Regions from separate parts of the Fictibacillus nanhaiensis genome, predicted to be linked through region 2. Evidence: predicted binding sites of a transcription regulator. Region 2 holds the regulator's gene; each other region holds the start of a gene.
The links. Region 2 encodes LexA, which represses DNA repair genes until DNA is damaged. Its sites were predicted from a motif close to CGAACATATGTTCG; they were not measured.
Positions count from the first base shown of each region.

Region 1: the regulator LexA is predicted to act here: its motif matches at 1,596-1,609, upstream of ACFS5O_RS11420 (Y-family DNA polymerase).
Region 3: the regulator LexA is predicted to act here: its motif matches at 1,652-1,665, upstream of uvrB (excinuclease ABC subunit UvrB).

Region 1 is NZ_JBHUPF010000006.1:1,547,856-1,551,118, reverse strand. It holds gene ACFS5O_RS11425 (YolD-like family protein) at 1-262, opposite strand, end outside; gene ACFS5O_RS11420 (Y-family DNA polymerase) at 278-1,534, opposite strand; gene ACFS5O_RS11415 (YqzH family protein) at 1,699-1,899, shown strand; gene ACFS5O_RS11410 (SDR family NAD(P)-dependent oxidoreductase) at 2,226-3,017, opposite strand; gene ACFS5O_RS11405 (MBL fold metallo-hydrolase) at 3,019-3,263, opposite strand, start outside.
Region 2 is NZ_JBHUPF010000006.1:2,217,702-2,220,964, reverse strand. It holds gene glnA (type I glutamate--ammonia ligase) at 1-940, shown strand, start outside; gene ACFS5O_RS14995 (DUF2642 domain-containing protein) at 1,009-1,257, opposite strand; gene lexA (transcriptional repressor LexA) at 1,561-2,175, opposite strand; gene yneA (cell division suppressor protein YneA) at 2,336-2,602, shown strand; gene ACFS5O_RS14980 (YneB family resolvase-like protein) at 2,622-3,263, shown strand, end outside.
Region 3 is NZ_JBHUPF010000006.1:768,448-771,710, reverse strand. It holds gene uvrB (excinuclease ABC subunit UvrB) at 1-1,577, opposite strand, end outside; gene ACFS5O_RS07435 (sulfite exporter TauE/SafE family protein) at 1,795-2,667, shown strand; gene ACFS5O_RS07430 (DUF2198 family protein) at 2,683-2,913, opposite strand; gene ACFS5O_RS07425 (hypothetical protein) at 3,156-3,263, shown strand, end outside.

The DNA of each region.
Region 1 (3,263 bases), 670 kb from region 2:
CCCTTAACTCTTTTTTGTATTCGTCTATATAGTGCACATGGGCTATAAGCACGAGCGCCCTGCCTTTTTCGAAATACGTAAACTTCAGCGCTTGGTTCTCTCCCATCGCAACACAGATTGTCTCATTGAATTCTTCGTACTTTTGTTCATCTAATTCTGGCTTTCTTCCATAGTCCAGACCGTCCTGATGCTCTCTTAGCATTTTCACGTGCTCCGGCAGCATCATCGCCGTCCACTTAATCGTTCCTCTGTCACGAATCACCGTTCTTCCGCCCCCTTATGCCTTATGTCCACCTAAAAGTCGGCTTCTGTATAATGCTGTTCCTCCTTTTGTATAAGAAACAGCTCGCAGAAGAGAGTTGGATCCGTATTTTTGCCGAATATCATCCATAACGTAGCCGATCTTTCTTTTCTTTGGGTGGTCTAAAGAAAACAAAGTAAGCTGTGTTTCTGTATCTTCGCAAACATTAGAAAGGGCGATTGAAATCTTACGCACCGTCTCTCCCCGATAAAAGGTTTGAAGAAGCTCTAGACACACTTCATACAGCTCCATCGTAATATTAGATGGCTGATCGATTGATTTAGAACGATGAAAGCCACCACCACCTTCATCTTTGCTGTACCCTAGCCCAAAACTGATCGTCCTGCCTGCTTTTCTTGCCCTTCTCGCACGCCTTGCTACCTCTTCACACATCTCCAAAATGACATGTTTGATCTCCGTTATATCCGTATAGTCACGAAGTAAAATCTGGCTTTTTCCGTAGCTGACCTGACCTTGCATGATGGGCGCACCGATTTCAGACAGATCGATGCCCCATGCATGGTGATAGAGCTGATTTCCCATGATCCCGAATTTTTTCTCTAAAAGTTCAAGAGGATAATGCGCGAGGTCACCCACTGTTACAATACCCATCCTGTTTAAAGTCCGCTCTACTCTCGATCCGATTCCCCACATCTGGCTTAGTGGAGATAGATGCCATAGTTTCTTCTCTACATCTTCATACCCCCACTGCGCCACGCCTTTTTTCTTCGCTTCAAGATCGAGACAAAGCTTTGACATGAGCATGTTCGGGCCGATTCCGATCGCACACGGCAATCCAAACTCTCGCCAGATGTCACGGCGGATCCTCTCAGCAAGTTCTTGTGCACTTCCCCATAACCTTTCTGTTCCGTCAGCTTGAAGAAAACTTTCATCCACGCTATATGTGTGGATCGACTCTGGTGGAACATACCGGTGCAGCATCTTCGTAATCTCCATCGATCTTTCTAGGAAATAAGCCATCTGCGCGTTTACAACGATAATGTTTTTATTCTTTGGAATCTCAAACAGCCGGTTGCCTGTGCGAATACCAAAATCAGCCTTCAGTCTCGGTGACGCTGCAAGCACCACGCTTCCTTGTCTCTCCGTATCCCCTACTACTGCCAAATGACATGTCAGCGGATTTAACCCTAAGCGAACAGCAGCACAGCTTGCATAAAAACTTTTCATATCCATACATAAGATCGTACGCTTAGGCATTTCATCATAGTTCATTCGACACACCCCTTTCGTTGATTTACGAACATCTGTTCTTTATATGTATACCCATTTTAACCGAATGTATGTTCTTATAACAATGGTAATTTTTTCAGCAAATTTTGCAGATTGACGTTTTTGAGCCAAAAGTCTAGGATTTATAAGGAAAGATAGGTGAAGAAATGAATCGTTTATTAATAAGAAAAATGATCCAACATTCGTTGAAGGATTATTTTTGGGAAGAAGAAAATTGTATATTAACGGAGAAAGAATGGGCCAATCTCGAAGAGAAAGTTTTGCGCGAGATACATGAGGAAGACCAAAATGAGGCTGTTTACAGCATCATTCAGGACGTTGTATATGCCTATCTTACAAATAAATAAGCAGGTTCCGTTTTTGAAGAGGGGGAACCTGCTTATTTTTGTGCTGTTGTGAGAGGTTTGGACTGTGATCGATGAGATTTTAAGCGGCAATCCACGAGTTTTTGGCTGTGATCCACAAGTTTTGGGCGGCAATCCACGAGTTTCGGACTCCAATCCACAAGTTTCGAGCTCCAATCCACGAGTTTCGAGCTCCAATCCACGAGTTTCGAGCTCCAATCCACGAGTTTCGAGCTCCAATCCACAAGTTTCGAGCTCCAATCCACGAGTTTTATCACCAACTCCAAAGTCTTCCAAACCTTTAGTTTACATAATATAATTATTGCAATCTACTTCTGTCTAAACGATTTTCCACCTAGTGTTTCGATCAATTTTGGCATGACTTGATACATCGTACTTCCAACGTTCATCCACCATGGAAGGTTGATCTCACGAACGGGACGCTCCATCGCTCTGACGATTTTTTCTGAAACATGCGAAGGCTGAAGCATCAGTTTTTGAACGTTTTTAACGTAATTGCCAGACTGATCAGCAAGTGTAAAGAAGTTTGTCGCGATCGGTCCAGGGTTGATGGTTGTCACATCTACCCCTTTATGTGCGACTTCTAAGCGTAACCCGTTTGAGAATCCTAACACAGCATGTTTTGTTGCTGCGTATACGCTCGATTTTGGTGTTGAGATCTTACCTGCTTGAGACGCAATATTCACGATATGACCGCTTCCTCTTTGAAGCATGTGCGGCAGTACTGCTCTCGTACACGCCATAAGCCCAAGAACGTTCGTTGAAAACATTCCTTCGATATTTTTCCATGGCGAATCCACAAACTCTTCAAAAATGCCATAACCCGCGTTGTTCACTAAAATATGTATGTTTTGATGTTCACTTAGGATCGTTGAAAGAACTTCCTCAACGCTGTCTGTGTTCGAAACATCTAAAAGATAGTAAGGGGCCGTTACATTCGTAGCTTTTAAGATCGCTTCCTGTACCACTTTTAGTTGATCTTCTCTTCTTGCAGCAAGGATGGGGGTTGCTCCCTTTTTAGCAACATCCATAGCGAGGTGAGCCCCGAGTCCCCCAGATGCTCCTGTTATCAAGACCACTTTGTTTTTTAATGTACTCATCTTATAACTCCTGTTCTCTCCGATAATATGATATCTTGTTCTCTTCCTCTACACGTACTCGTCCTTCTGACTGAAGCAGATCGAGATGACCTACAACTTCGGAAACTACTAAACCGAGTTGCTTTTCATATAGTTTTGGAAACAGGCGTCTGCACAGCTCAAAAACGGTTAATGGCCCATCGCTCAACAGATGTTCAAGCGTCTTTGCACGCTCAGTGTGATCGTGAAGTCGTTTTGTGATCAGCT
Region 2 (3,263 bases):
GCCGGAATTCTTCTTATTCAAGAATGATGAGAAGGGTGAGCCGACTCTAGAACTAAACGATAAAGGTGGTTATTTTGACTTAGCTCCAACGGATCTAGGTGAAAACTGCCGTAGAGATATCGTGTTAGAACTTGAAGATATGGGCTTTGAGATCGAAGCTTCGCACCATGAGGTAGCACCTGGTCAGCATGAGATCGACTTTAAATATGCTGATGCAGTGAGCACATGTGATAACATTCAAACGTTTAAGTTAGCTGTAAAAACGATCGCACGTAAACATGGTCTTCATGCTACATTCATGGCTAAACCTTTGTTCGGTGTGAACGGTTCAGGTATGCATGCGAACATGTCTCTATTCAAAGATGGTGAGAACGTGTTCTATGATGAGAAATCTGAAACAGGATTAAGCGAGACAGCTATGCATTTCTTAGCAGGTATCTTAAAGCATGCACAAGATTTCACAGCGATCACGAACCCGACTGTAAACTCTTATAAGCGACTTGTACCTGGTTACGAAGCGCCTTGTTATGTTGCATGGTCTATGCAAAACAGAAGCCCGCTTATCCGTATTCCAGCGTCTCGCGGCATCAGCACGCGTATCGAGGTAAGAAGCGTTGATCCAACGGCTAACCCTTATCTTGCTATGGCAGTATTGCTTGCAGCTGGTCTTGATGGAATCAAGAACAAGCTAAACGCTCCAAAACCAATCGATAGAAACATCTATGTTATGGATAAAGAAGAGCGTGAAGCAGAAGGTATCAAAGATCTTCCAGCAACATTAAAAGAAGCTCTAACTCTATTCAGCAAAAATGAAGTTCTTACAACAGCTCTTGGAGCACATGCTACAGAGCACTTTATTGAAGCGAAAGAGATCGAGTGGGATATGTTCCGCACGCAAGTTCACCCTTGGGAACGCGAACAATATATGAGCATGTATTAAAATGAAATAACCCCTGACACATTCGTTGTCAGGGCTTTATTGTTTTTTCAAAAAAATGAAAAATTTAATTAAACAGGCATTATAGATACAATTTGTTGGATACGAACAAAAAAAGTGGAGTCGTTACCAGCACTTAATGCAATATGATCGGGTTGTACATCGACAAGGACACCTCTAATCGTATCTTTTGTTGTTTCTACGACTAGATCTTTACCTACTACTGATCGCAAACGATTCACAACGAACGGATCTACTAACGTCATATACTGAGTATTAACATTTTGGTTTCTTGTTTGTTCATAAGGATTATAATACATGATTCATTCCTCCTGTATGGGTATCCGTACACTTTATGCATACAAAGGGGGAGAGGTGAGAGGGACTAACGATGATAAACATATAAAAAGAGAAACAGCTTATCTTACTAAGCTGCTTCTCTTTTATGTTGGCTGTATTCGTATTCATTGTTGCTTTTGAAAGTAGTTGATATCAATTTAGGTTGCTTGCTTTGTGCGGGGTAGGAGTCTCACACCTTACACTACAACCAACTGTTCAAAGAAGACAATAAAAAAGATAAAAGCAATAATCCTTTAAAAAACAGCCTTTATGTTTTATTTGAATTAGTGAATACTTCTATATACACCAATCACTTTACCGAGTATCGTACAGCTTTGCAGGATTATCGGTTCCATCGATGAATTTTCTGGCTGCAGGCGTATATGATTTTTTTCTTTAAAGAAACGTTTTACCGTAGCTTCATCTTCATCGGTCATAGCTACGATAATATCTCCGTTGTTAGCGGTAGGCTGTTGTTTAACAACAACTAAGTCTCTGTTGAAAATTCCCGCTTCAATCATACTATCCCCTACAACAGATAACATGAAGACGTTCTCATCACCAACAACGTGTTCAGGTAATGGAAAGTATTCTTCTACGTTTTCAACCGCGCTAATTGGAAGACCTGCTGTAACTTTACCGATAACAGGAATTGAAACAGAACGGACTGAAGGAATATTATCTTCTAATCCTAATACTTCAATGGCTCTTGGTTTTGTAGGATCTCGTCTAATAAGCCCCTTTTTTTCAAGTCTTGCTAAATGCCCATGAACTGTAGAGCTTGAAGCAAGGCCAACCGCTTCTCCGATTTCACGAACTGAAGGCGGATACCCTTTTTGTGATACTTCCTCTTTTATGAAAGCCAATATATCCAACTGTCGTCTGGATAACTTAGTCATTTTTTAGCACCTCACCGAATTTTTTATCTATAAAAAGTATATCATGGGGAATTCAGAGATACAAACATAAGTTCGAAAAAATAGTTGACACCGAACAAACGTTCCAGTTATTATAAAAACAAGAGATGCGAACAAACGTTTGTTGAAAGGGGATATCACAATGAAACAAGGGACAATGCATGTTATTGTATTTTTAGGGTTGTTAGGTGGTATATTTTTTACGTTATCAAATCTTGCCTCACAAGAAGCTCAATATATTGAAGTAACCATACAGGAAGGAGACTCACTGTGGAGTCTTTCTGAAGAATATAATGCCAAGCATCATTATTCCAATTGGGAGTTTATTAAATGGGTCGAAAAGAAGAATAGCGTAAACGCTGCAGCGGTTTTTCCAGGTCAAAAAGTAATCATACCAGTCAATAAATAATAAAGCGGGTTTTAAACAAATGAAAGCAATCATTTACTCCAGAGTAAGTACAGATAAAGATGAACAAATGACTTCATTAGAAAGACAAGAAGGGGAACTTAAGAAGTTAGCACTACAATTTCAATTTGAAGTGGTGAACTGTTATCGTGAGAAGGCTAGTGGATTCTCTTTAGATCGAGAAGAACTATTAAACATATTAGACCTCGCAAGAGATGGTGAGTTTCAATGCCTTCTTGTCCAAGATGATACTCGTTTAGGCAGAGGAAAAGCTAAGATGGCGATCCTTCATCAGTTGATCAAATACAATATTAAAGTATATACCCTTTCTAATAACGGAGAGTACACGTTAACGGAAGCGGACGAAATGGTGCTCGATATTGTATCAACTGTAGAGGAATACCAACGAAAGCTTCATAATATGAAGATTAAGCGAGGCATGAGAAAAGCTGTCAAAGAAGGATATAAACCTCAAAAGAATCTAAAAAATCAAACCGGAGGTGGCAGAGACAAAAAAGAAGTGCCGATCTCTGAAATCGTACGTTTAAAGAACATGAAGCTTACCTTCCATGATATAGCCTTAACTCTCAGAGGTTTAGGATTCGATGTTTCTAAAGCTACCGTACATAGAAGATACAAAGAACATGTGGAAAATACAGATAAC
Region 3 (3,263 bases), 1.4 Mb from region 2:
TCTGCGTCTAAGATAGCTACGAGAGAGACTTCAGGAATGTCTAACCCTTCTCGCAGCAAGTTAATGCCGACAAGTACATCAAACACACCAAGGCGTAGATCACGTATGATCTGAATCCGTTCTAACGTCTTAATTTCTGAATGCAGATAACGAACTTTTATGCCGAGCTCTACAAAATAATCGGTTAGGTCCTCAGACATCTTTTTTGTTAACGTTGTAACAAGAACTCGTTCGTTTTTCTCGATTCTTTCGTTAATCTCACCTAATAAGTCATCAATCTGACCTTTGATCGGACGGACTTCTAGTGTAGGATCAAGAAGACCGGTTGGACGAATAATCTGCTCAACTGGATCAGGTGCGTGCTCGAGCTCATACGGACCTGGTGTTGCGGATACGTAGATATGCTGAAACTTTGTGTACCGCTCAAATTCCTCAAACGTTAACGGACGGTTGTCTTTTGCGGAAGGTAATCGGAATCCGTGATCGACAAGGACGCCTTTTCTCGCTTGGTCTCCATTAAACATTCCACGAATCTGCGGCAGAGTAACATGGGACTCATCAATGACAATTAAAGAATCATCCGGAAAATAGTCTAAAAGTGTGTAAGGCGTCGATCCCAATGGTCTTAGAGTCAAGTGAACAGAATAGTTCTCAATCCCTGAACAGAACCCCATTTCAGCCATCATCTCTAAGTCATATCTTGTTCTCTGTTCAAGACGCTGTGCTTCTAATAGTTTTCCAGCTTCATTCAATTCTTTTAGGCGATCTTCCAGTTCGGCTTCAATGCGCTTGATCGCTACTTTCATCTTTTCTTCACGTGTTACGAAGTGGGAAGCAGGGAAAATAGCAACATGTTTACGTTCCCCAAGAATTTCACCTGTGAGTGCGTCCACTTCAGTAATGCGGTCGATCTCATCACCAAAAAACTCCACACGAAGACAATGTTCGTCTCGTGAGGCTGGGAAGATTTCCACAACATCTCCTCTAACTCGGAACGTACCACGAGTAAAGTTAATATCATTTCGGTTGTATTGAACATCTACAAGATCACGTAAAAGCTGGTCACGGTCTTTCTCCATTCCTTCTCTTAAGGAGATCACCATGTCTTTATATTCCTCAGGTGAACCTAGACCATAGATACACGAAACACTGGCTACGATAATAACGTCTTTTCGTTCAAAAAGTGATGATGTAGCAGAGTGACGAAGTTTATCGATCTCATCATTAATGCTTGCATCTTTTTCGATGTACGTATCAGAATGTGCGATGTATGCTTCTGGTTGATAATAATCGTAATACGAAACAAAATATTCAACTGCGTTGTTCGGGAAAAATTCCTTTAACTCACTGTAAAGCTGTCCGGCTAATGTTTTGTTATGAGCAATAACAAGCGTCGGTTTGTTTACTTCCTGAATAACGTTGGATACCGTAAACGTCTTCCCTGTTCCGGTCGCACCAAGCAGGGTCATACTCTTTTTTCCTGCGTTTATATTGTTCACAAGATGTTGGATCGCTGCGGGCTGATCCCCTTGTGGCTGATAGTTTGATTTGATTTCGAACAATTGATCTTGACTCACAAAACCGAACCTCCGTTCCTAAATTCTGGTTACTCAAATTATAGCACAGGCCCTATCCAAAAACCTAATAATTACGAACAAATATTCGCAGAAGTTTCTGGAAAGAAAGTAAAGTGGTATACTCATAAGTAGGCGCAAGTTGGGAAATAAATTGTATGGGGTCTGACCCCATTTCCCGCTAGCATTAGAAGTTGTGTCCCATTAAAGGAGTTTTAATATGGAGTTTTTTTATATACTGCTAGGTTTATGCATCGGTATCTTTTCCGGCATTTTTGGAATTGGTGGTGGCTTTATCCTGACACCCGTTCTTATTCTTTTCGGCATTCCGCCTCTTTCAGCGATCGGAACAAGTCTCATGTATTCAATCGGGACAAGTGTTTCAGGAGTTGCTGCACATCTGAGATTTAAGAACATTCTATGGAAACCCGCTGCTGTTCTAGGAATTGTCGGAATTGGAGCAACACAGGTTGCTCACCCACTAGTCGTTTGGTCAGAAAAAATGGGTTACGACGATACGATTATTCCTATATTTTATATTGTTCTTCTTGCCTACTTTGCTCTTTCCCTGCTTTATAAGCAATCAAAACGCAAGAAAACAGCGCAAAGCACGACTGAGATTCAATTTTCTTGGCCGAAAGCCGTCTTTATTGGATTCACAGGAGGATTCATTTCTACGACATTAGGAGTTGGCGGGGGATTCGTGATGGTTCCAATGCTCATTTCATTAATGAAGTTTCCTTCTAGAAAAGCGGTTGGAACGAGCTTGGTCAGTGTGTTCTTCATTGTAAGTGCTGGATTTCTAACATACGCATCCAGTGTTCAGATCGATTATAAACTTGGCCTTCTTCTTATATTAGGCGCACTTGTAGGCACTCAACTAGGAGCCAAACTTACAACGATCTATTCCAGTGAACAGATTCAAAAATATTTAGGTGCCCTATACATCACAATTTTAAGCTCAGTCATTCTTAAGCTTGTTCACTTTGATAAAGCAGGTCTAGGAATTATTACACTATATGTGTTAACCATGCTTGTGCTTTTCTTAAAAGAAACGATCACGCATACAAAAAGAAAGACGTCTACCTCGTAAAGGTGACGTCTTTTTTCATCTTACTTTTCGTTTTTGTTTGTTATAAATTTTAAGTCCCAATAAAAAACCAACAATCGTAGATATTACGGCCACGATTTGGAGAGGCAATGGTTGATTCAAACCATCAAAAGCAAAAATCATAATAACAATCGTAATCCCTAAAGGTAAGTATTTAGTAAACAATACTCTATTAAAAAGCAGCTGCAAACACAAAGGCAATAAAGCTGCGACACTATACTCCAACATGAAACGAAGAACCCCTCTCCTTGAACACCTCAAAAAACCATCATTTTTGTAAACGTTCTAATATACCTCTCTAAATTTAACAAAACTCCCTAGACAAAAACAAGGAAATTGTTGAGGGAAATAAATTGTTTGGGGTCAGACCCCTTCTCTTTGAAACTTTCTGTTTAAAAGTACGTACAGTAGGATGTTGCTTGATGGGGACGAATATGATTTACAAGTATCTTCAAAGGAGATGATTTTTCATGTTAAAGAAATTATTAAAATCACTATTAGGACACAGCAGCCATAAAAGGTACAGCAGCTCTGGTTACAAATATAAGAAAAGCTATAAGAAATACAGCAGCAGTGAT